2 regions of the Sporosarcina sp. FSL K6-1508 genome follow, and region 1 is predicted to be linked to the other one. Evidence: riboswitches for the same ligand, from Rfam matches in the RefSeq annotation. Region 1 holds a riboswitch; the other holds the start of a gene.

Region 1 (4,637 bases):
TTGCGCAAATTGACTCGCTCGAATCCGTATAATATCATCGCTAAAAAACGCGAAGCGTCAGTTAAGTTAATCGAAGCGGAGAAGTATATCGTTTAACATGACTGTAAATTAACTAAAAGTAACCAATAAATAACTTGATCAGACACTGTGCACTACATGTATAGTTGCCTTTGGATTGCTTTGAATTGAACAACTTCTATATCATTATCGAGATGTTTTGATAAGTAGGGATGCGACTTTGTCGCATCCCTACTTATCTGTTCGGTAATCGTATGGTGGTAGTTCATCCGTCGCTCTCCAAAGACACAAGTACAAGAAGTGCCAAAGCGTTGCGGGACGGTAATAATGTCGTGATTAATTCGCCGATAGCGGGCCGGAAATGGTGAAGTGAAATATCGATTTTTAAGCCCTACTCGCTATCGTTTTATGCAAGTAAATGATTAATCAACAGACGTGATTGTTTTAATGAAGTAAAATTGCTGATCTCACTTTGACATCTGGATGCTTATAGGCGCCCGGGTGTTTTTTCTGTTATAATGGCGAAAATGGAGGCGTTGCTTTATGGGATTGGTTTATTACGGTTATCCGAAGTGCGGGACATGCAGGAAAGCAAAAAAATGGCTCGAAACGAACAACTTGGACTTTCAGGAAGTGAACATAGCAGAAGCACCTCCTTCAGAAGAGGAACTTGGGAAGATGATAGCAGTCTCTGATTTGGAGTTGAAAAAGTTTTTCAACGTCAGCGGCATGAAATATAGAGAACTTAACTTGAAAGATAAATTACTGGAAATGACGGATGAGGAGAAAATTAGTTTACTTGCATCAGATGGCATGCTGATTAAAAGACCGATTGTTTTTGGAGAAGGAAAAGTGACTGTTGGGTTCAAGGAAGAAGAATTCGAAAAAGTATGGGGTAACTGAGTTCCCTTCTTGTCTTTGTTCAAGAAATATGCCAGAATTGAAGAGAATGAAACTATTTATTTGGAGGGGTACGGAATGAGCACACCAAAAGATCTGCGTTATTCTGAAGAGCATGAATGGGTAAAAGAAGAAGGCGGAAATTACCGCATCGGTATTACTCACTTTGCACAATCTGAACTTGGCGATATCGTATTCGTTGAACTTCCATCTGTCGGTGACGACATCAAAGCGGACGAGCCTTTCGGAAGCGTTGAATCAGTTAAAACAGTATCGGAACTTTATGCACCAATTAGCGGTAAAGTAATTGAAGTGAACGAGGGACTTGAAGACAGCCCTGAATTCGTCAACGAATCACCGTATGAAAATGCATGGATGATTGTCGTTGAACCTTCTAATGCTTCTGAGCTGGATGAACTTATGTCAGCTGAAGCGTATGAAAAAATGACAGTTGGAGAATAATTGAAATTTATTCAGCAGAAGTTCAAACCCTTGCTGAATAGGGGAACTCAGACTAAAATCGCCGCGTCCTGCGGCAACGTCTGAGTAACCAACGTCCTGTTGGCCCTAAGCCTCCGGCGGATGCCACAGATTTTGAAAGGAGTGAATTGAGCAAGCTCAATTCAAAATCTGGGCGCAAATACGCCGAGGCGTATTTGATTTAACTGAGCGCCGGAATAATTCCGGCGTTTTTTGCATCTTACTAGTGTATTAGCAAAGGGGGAACTCTTTTGTCGGATGAAAAAGTCATCATAGTAGAGGGCGGTTCGGATAGAAAACGTTTAGTGCGCATACTTGCTGATCCTGTCGAAATTATTTGTACGAACGGTACAGTTAGCCCTTACCGGCTTGAAGAGTTACTTGCACCCTACGAAGAACAGGAACTATACGTCTTTGTCGATGCGGATGAAGATGGCGAGAAGACCCGTATTTTATTTAAGAGAGATTTCCCGGCAGCAATCCATCTATATACAGAAAAGGTATACCGAGAAGTGGAGACAACTCCGTATAAAGTGCTAGCCAAAATACTTCAAGAGGCGGATTTCAAAATCCGGCCTGAATATCTACTTTAAAGGATGTAGGATCAATGGAGACATGGACACGCGAACAGTGGGAGATAGCCTTAAAAGAGTCTCCGGTAGCAGCGTTTTATTTATATACACCGATGTGCGGCACATGTGCGGTTGCATCTAAAATGATGGAGATCATCACTGTAATGAGACCAGAAATACCAATCGGGAAAGCAGATTTGAATTACGTCCAAAATATTGCAATTGACTATGAAATTGAAAGTGTTCCTTGCCTTCTAATACAGAAGGAGGGCGTATTAACCCATAAAATCTATGCCTTTCAGTCGGTTCCGTATCTGCTTGAAAAGATTGATTGACAAACAATATGCTAATTTGATATAATTCGATTTAACATTCAACTGAATAGGTCGCTCTTATTAAGAGAGGTGGAGGGATAGTGCCCTGCGAAGCCCGGCAACCGTCACGAAAGTGAAATGGTGCCAAATCACACAAAGTGCATACTTTGAGAGATGAGAGATCGGACAAACGTTTATTTTATGATAGCGTAAAGCCTTTCTGCCCGTCTGCAGGAAGGCTTTTTTGTATTCTAATGAAATGTAGCCTTATTGTCACTAAGCGGTGAACTACCGGATAGTTATTGAGCGTAGGCGCCTTACAAGGGGTAGCCGAAGCCATAAGACTGACGGCGAAGCTGTCTGGCTTATGGGAAGCCACTGAAAAAGTTCTTTTTTCAGTAAGAACTAGTTGATTGTAGTGGAGAGCGGCGACTCCAGCGGGAACAGCACGAGCTGAAGACCCCGCAGGAACGCAGTGACGAGGAGGCTGAAGCCGTGCCCGCGGAAAGCGTCCGCTCGGAACGGAAATCAACGGGATTGAAGGAAATCGTACTTTTTCAGTACCCTCGCTTATGGCGGGAGGCATCCCCGAGCGCCGAAGCGGATTTGAAGGAATTCTAAATTCCAATTTATATAGATAAATACTCAGAGGTGAAATAGATGATTCATTTAACAGAAATCAATAAACGGTTCGGTGTAGGACCAGCCAGTATTTCAGCGGTCGAAAATGTCTCACTTGAAATTGCCGATGGCGAAATTTTTGGCATAATCGGATACAGCGGAGCAGGAAAAAGTACATTAATTCGCCTGTTGAACGGGCTTGAAAAGCCGACATCAGGTAGTGTGAAAATAGGTGGTTTAGAAATATCCGCAATCAGAGGAAAAGAACTAAGAGAAGCGCGTCAAAAAGTAAGTATGATTTTCCAACATTTCAACTTGTTATGGTCGCGGACAGTGAAGGACAATATTGCTTTTCCACTTGAAATCGCGGGCGTACGAAAAGCTACGCGAGACAAGAAAGTGGCAGAACTGATTGAACTGGTTGGATTAAGTGGTCGGGAAAACGCATATCCATCTGAATTGTCTGGAGGACAGAAGCAACGTGTCGGCATCGCCCGGGCGCTTGCAAACGATCCGGAAGTACTTCTCTGTGATGAAGCGACTTCAGCCCTTGATCCGGAAACGACGGATTCGATACTTGATCTTCTGACGGGCATTAATGAAAGACTTGGGCTGACGATTGTCCTTATCACACACGAAATGCATGTTATTCGCAAAATTTGCCACAGAGTCGCGGTAATGGAAGCAGGGAAGGTTGTCGAGATGGGGAATGTGCTCGATGTGTTCCAATCGCCGAAAGAGTCTATTACGAAGCGTTTTGTCTCTCAAGTAACTGAGCCAGCTGAAGCGAAGCAGGCAATGGCGCATATTAAGGAAGAATTCCCTACCGGTACGCTTATCAAGCTCTTATTTGTAGGTGACCGGACAGAGCAACCTGTGCTCGCAAGTCTTATCCGGAAATTCAGTGTCGACGTGAATATCGTGCAAGGGAACATTTCCCATACGCATGGTGGGGCATACGGCACACTCATACTTCAGCTCCTTGGAGATTCCACAATTATTGAGGAAGCAATTCATTATCTCAATGAAAATGATGTTCAGACGGAGGTGATCGGTAATGATTGAAAACCTTTTTCCGAATGTTGACTGGGCTAAGATGTGGGAAGCGACAGTGGAAACACTCTATATGACAGCAATCTCTACATTGTTCACATTAGTTATTGGACTAGCACTCGGGATTTTACTCTTCCTATCAAGTCCCGGTCAACTGTGGTCGAATAAGTTTGTAAATATGATTTCAGGGGCATTCGTCAATGTCTTTAGGTCAATCCCGTTTATCATATTAATCATTTTGCTTATTCCGTTTACGAAATTTCTTCTTGGCACAATCCGCGGACCGGATGCTGCGATGCCGGCACTAATAATTGGGGCGGCTCCGTTTTATGCAAGAATGGTGCTGATTGCCTTACAGGAAATTGATAAAGGTGTAATTGAAGCTTCGAAGTCAATGGGAGCAAAAACGAGAACGATTATTTTTAAAGTTCTTTTACCCGAATCGATGCCTGCACTTATTTCGGGAATTACCGTAACAGCGATTGCACTCGTCGGGTACACCGCTATGGCGGGGATTATTGGCGCAGGCGGTCTTGGGACACTCGCGTACTTAGATGGATTCCAGCGTAGCCGCGAGGACGTTACACTTGTTGCAACAATCTTTATTTTAATTATCGTATTCGTAATCCAATTCATCGGGGATTTCGCGGTAAGGAAATTTGACAAAAGATAATTTTAT
Region 2 (4,637 bases), 290 kb from region 1:
CTGTAGCGTCAACCAATTCTTGAATTTTAACTGTCTGTTTCTCTGCCAATAAATTTAAAATTAATTCATGTCGTTCATTTGTCAACATATGAACACCGCCTTGTAATTAGCTGTAAATTCATATTACTTGAAATAACATTCAAAATCAATCATAATCAATCAAGAACTTTCACTACGCACCAAATTACATTGAATATAGGAGGAATTATATAATGGTTGAAAAACAATACGAAATTACAAGTTCAGCGGGGTTACATGCACGTCCAGCATCGGCTTTAGTCAGTGCAGTCACTTCATTTATAGCAGAAGTTACTTTGGAGCATGCAGGTAAAAAAGTGAATTTAAAATCGATTTTAGGTGTCATGTCCCTAGGTATCACTTCTGGAGCCGTTATCACAATTTCAGCAGAGGGGGAAGATGAAGTAGAAGCATTAGCAAAAGTCGATGAAATTATGAAAAACGAAGGCCTTGCAAACTGATGCCTTCCATACTAAAACAGAGAAAATCCACGGGCGGTATAAATTACCGCCCGTGGATTTTCTCATAGACTTCTGACTTAATCGAGTTTCACTTTAAGAATCGCACCTGTAGTTGCATCAACTTTCACTTCATACTTATAGCCATCTGCCGTTCTAATGTCAATTTCATACACTAACATTCCATCGTCGTAATCTAATTCTGCCTTTACAACTTGACCTGGTACACGTCTTACCGCGATATCCATCGCCTGTTCTATTGAGATCCTTCGGTACTGCGGGTTTTGATAATGTTCATGCCAATGATGATTTTGGTTATATCGATTATGATTCGTCACCCTATCTCCTCCAATTCGATTATCATGTTATCCTTTACATTCTATTCAAGTTGCGTGGATATGTGCCTAAGTGTAAGCCATCACTTACGTCTAAGACTTTTACCCTTCAGCTCAAAAACAGTTAAGCAGATCCCACGTACATGATTAGTACGTGGGATCTGCTTATTGAAAATCGTATATTTAGCATTATTTTCATCAATCAACGTTCTTCTCTTTTTCTTCCTGCTTTTGATTCAACATAAAGGAAACTTGATCTGACCCGGTCAGTAATTTAGATATATAAGACGATGTCATGCTAAAACTGCCTTCTATCCTTTCTGATAAAAAGTTGGTTCGCTCGTATAGAACCGAGCGGAGATAATCCAGTTGTCTAATTACTTTTTCTAATAATCCTTCTTGTTTGTCCAACCTGCTGGATACATCTTTTTGAAGTTCCTCTTGCTCCAATAATTGTTTTGACAATACCTTTTGATAGTCTAATTGTTCATTTATTTTAGCTGAAATTTCTTCATAGGAAGAAGTCAACGTTTCGAAACGATCTGCTATTTCCTGATTCGACTGGCTGACGTCGTTTACTTTCGCTACGAATTCTCGATTTAGAATTTGCTCATGAGTCAATGTACGATGCAGCATTCTATTTTTTGTTTCTACTTTTGCTAATGACTTCATGACATCTTTCTCAAATTGCTCATGCCGAAAATCACTTTCTTTGATTTCGTTTAAACGATTACGAATTGATTTCAATTGATTGGATTGTGTGCTTTTTTGCTGCTTTAGTAACATTTCCATGATATTGAACTGATGACTGACTGAGTGATTCGCTTCCCTTTGTTCTTTCATCCATTCTGCTATTGGATCTATTTTAAAATGTTCTTGATTCTTCCCCAAAGACTCTGCATCAGTTTTAAAAACATCCGGGTGCCCATTTTTGTTAATAAACAACCCCATCTCTCTTAACCCCCTTGTCGTAGTAGCTTATGCTGTCTACCACAAAAGGGTCATTGAGCAGTTATTCCCATTCATAAGGCGTTTCTTGGTATACATAATAATTCAGCCAGTTAGAAAAGAGCAAATGCGTGTGAGAACGCCATGTATTCAGTGGCTCTTTGGATGAATCATCATTCGGAAAATAATTTTCTGGGATATCAACAGATACTCCTTTTTTCAGATCACGCGCATACTCTTCTGCAAGTGTATCCGCATCGTATTCCAAATGCCCTGTAATCATAATATGTTTACTATCTTTAGAGATGACGATGAAAGCTCCAGCATCTTCTGATTTTGCTAGCAGGTGTAGACGAGGATCATTTTCTATTTCTTCTGTCGAAACGGATGTATAGCGTGAGTGCGGTGCTTTGAATTCATCATTAAAGCCACGTGCAAGATTATTCGTCGGGTCGGAAAGTCGATGTGTAAATACACCTGAGCACTTTTTCGGCAACTCAAATTTTCCAATTCCATAATGATGATATAGCGCTGCTTGGGCACCCCAGCAAATATGTAAAACAGAAGTTACATTTTCTTTTGACCATTCCATAATCTCCGTCATTTCTTTCCAGTAATTAACGTCCTCAAATTCCAAATGCTCAATCGGGGCACCTGTAATGATCAATCCGTCGAAACGACGATGCTTCACATGTTCAAATGTTGTATAAAAAGCATTCAAATGTGTTTTACTAACATTTTTCGAATCATGTGTTGCTGTGTTCAGAAAGGTAACATTCACTTGCAGTGGAGTATTTCCCAATAAACGCAGAAGCTGTAGCTCAGTTCTTTCTTTTTCTGGCATCAAATTCAAAATTGCAATGGTCATTGGACGTATATCTTGTGACGTTGCACGTTCTTCATCCATCACGAATATTTTTTCTTTCTTTAACAGTTCCCCTGCCGGTAATTGTTTCGGTATGTTGATTGGCATTTTTGTCTCTCCCTTTTTAAATTGTTATGTATGATTTTATTTCAAAATAAAAAACCCACTTTTCTGTAAGATAAGAAAAGAGGGTTAACCTTGGGCTCTCTGTTCTTATCTCTCAAGAAAAAATCTTGTTGGAGGTAGCACCTTCCTGACTATGTCAGAGGTTGCTGAAGCTTCGCAGGGCCAATTCCCTCAGCTTCTCTTGATAAGAATATTTAATTAACTTCCATTATACTACTTAACTCATTATTGTAAATGGTCTTTTTCTTTTGCAAAAATTTTCATCGGATAAATTCTCTCTGTAAAGCCACATTAACAAAGTACTTACTAATTGAAAGGAGCTGTTACAATGGGAAGAGATGACGACAAAACTGGTGGGAATAATGCGCGTTCGTTGCCGCAGACACCAAAAAACCAAAAAATAAAACCTGGTGACATGGAAGCAGAAATGGCCCGCGAGTTTGCTGAATTGAGTTCCCTAAAACCAAAACGTGAACGAATGAATCCAAATGCAAAGAAAAGAAAATGAGTAACCTTGGCAACAGCGCTAATTAAAGCGTTGATACCTCTCGCTAGTATGATACTAGCGAGAGGTATTATTTATATTCAACCTAAATTAGATGCTTTCTTCAATTCCTCCGTCATTTGCCCGACCAAATCAGGTCCTCGGTAAAATTGTGGTAGTGTATTTTGGAAGTGATCTACATGCCATTCATCATTTTCTTTTCTGCAATTATCGTTTGATGATATCTTGTCCAGTTGTTTGACTACAGTAAAATCCTGTTAGTTTTCCTAATTCTTTAAACTGATTACCCGTGTACTTTGTTCCTCATTCCCTATAATCGCTCGGGATGCTGCCTTGCTTTGCTACTTCCACATTCCATGCAATAATTGTTGTACTGTCTCGTACATTCTGTCTTTCGATTTCCATCAACAACTGCGAAATACTTACATCAAGTTCTTTTTCATTCAGTGCAACAACAAGATTTGTCGGATCCAAAAAAGGTTCCCCTGGGCTTTCAACCAAACCATCAGTCGTAAGGAAAATGAGGTTGTTCCCTTTTCTTAATTCCCTTGTCCCTGACGTGTAGCATGGTACTTCTTGCTCAAACGTATTCACTTGGCCAATCCACTCGAAGAATTGCCTTTGGTTGAGTTGGAATTGGTTAAGAGCAATTAATTCCGGATGCAATACATATACTAAGCAATCTCCAACCGAAAACCACCATACGTAATTATCTTTCCTAACGACGATAAGACAAGCCGTTTCTCCCGTGACACATCTGCATTTATTCAAAAATTGTTCAGATTGAAAAATCCCAAGTAACTTCCCTTCCAAACGTTTAAATTCTGGAGGACCTTTCATTTCTAAAATCTCCACCAATTTTTCTTTATGCTGCTCGATTGTTTGAATGACAAGTTCCGCACTTTCGGCACTTTTATGTGCATCCAAAATAGCCGCGAATTCCCAATCCTCATTTTGCCAAACGATGCATCCATCTTCGTTCTTTGTTTGTCCCGCTGAAGAATTACCTCCAAAACGACCAACGACGATACGATTAATCCACCGAACATCCCGTTCATCGACAAAGTCCTTTTCACTTCCAACCCAAGAAAGGTTATTCATGAATGTTCAACCAATCGGTAAGGCCTCATTTCATAACTTTCATAAGCAATCGAATCGCTAATTCGAGCATTATTCACTCTAGACATAAATTGCGGACGTTTAATCCAATCTCCTACCTGTTCTTTATTAAAGTCGACAAATTGTACGTCAATCGTTTTGGGAGGTTGCGCAACAGATTTACCAGCTATTGCTCTTCCACGGAAAACCATGCAGATGATGCCTGACGTGATATTTTGATAAACTCCGACCCTATCACCTATTTCAGAGTGGATACCGGTTTC

Evidence for each region. A riboswitch is a leader RNA that binds a small molecule or an ion and turns the genes downstream of it on or off. The one in region 1 is predicted to bind S-adenosylmethionine.
Region 2: it holds a riboswitch for S-adenosylmethionine, as region 1 does, so the genes downstream of both, metA (homoserine O-acetyltransferase MetA) here and MKZ11_RS09655 (methionine ABC transporter ATP-binding protein) in region 1, are expected to answer to the same signal.

The regions. Positions count from the first base shown of each region.
Region 1 is NZ_JBBOXF010000001.1:1,924,873-1,929,509, forward strand. It holds gene MKZ11_RS09630 (acyl-CoA dehydrogenase family protein) at 1-96, shown strand, start outside; gene MKZ11_RS09635 (arsenate reductase family protein) at 562-921, shown strand; gene gcvH (glycine cleavage system protein GcvH) at 997-1,380, shown strand; gene MKZ11_RS09645 (toprim domain-containing protein) at 1,650-1,991, shown strand; gene MKZ11_RS09650 (thioredoxin family protein) at 2,006-2,305, shown strand; SAM riboswitch class I at 2,360-2,465, shown strand; gene MKZ11_RS09655 (methionine ABC transporter ATP-binding protein) at 2,945-3,970, shown strand; gene MKZ11_RS09660 (methionine ABC transporter permease) at 3,963-4,631, shown strand.
Region 2 is NZ_JBBOXF010000001.1:2,215,816-2,220,452, reverse strand. It holds gene MKZ11_RS11155 (DeoR/GlpR family DNA-binding transcription regulator) at 1-88, opposite strand, end outside; gene MKZ11_RS11150 (phosphocarrier protein HPr) at 213-479, shown strand; gene MKZ11_RS11145 (PepSY domain-containing protein) at 557-814, opposite strand; gene MKZ11_RS11140 (hypothetical protein) at 1,010-1,762, opposite strand; gene metA (homoserine O-acetyltransferase MetA) at 1,824-2,732, opposite strand; SAM riboswitch class I at 2,835-2,941, opposite strand; gene MKZ11_RS11130 (hypothetical protein) at 3,079-3,258, shown strand; gene MKZ11_RS11125 (protein phosphatase 2C domain-containing protein) at 3,559-4,356, opposite strand; gene MKZ11_RS11120 (NUDIX hydrolase) at 4,353-4,637, opposite strand, start outside.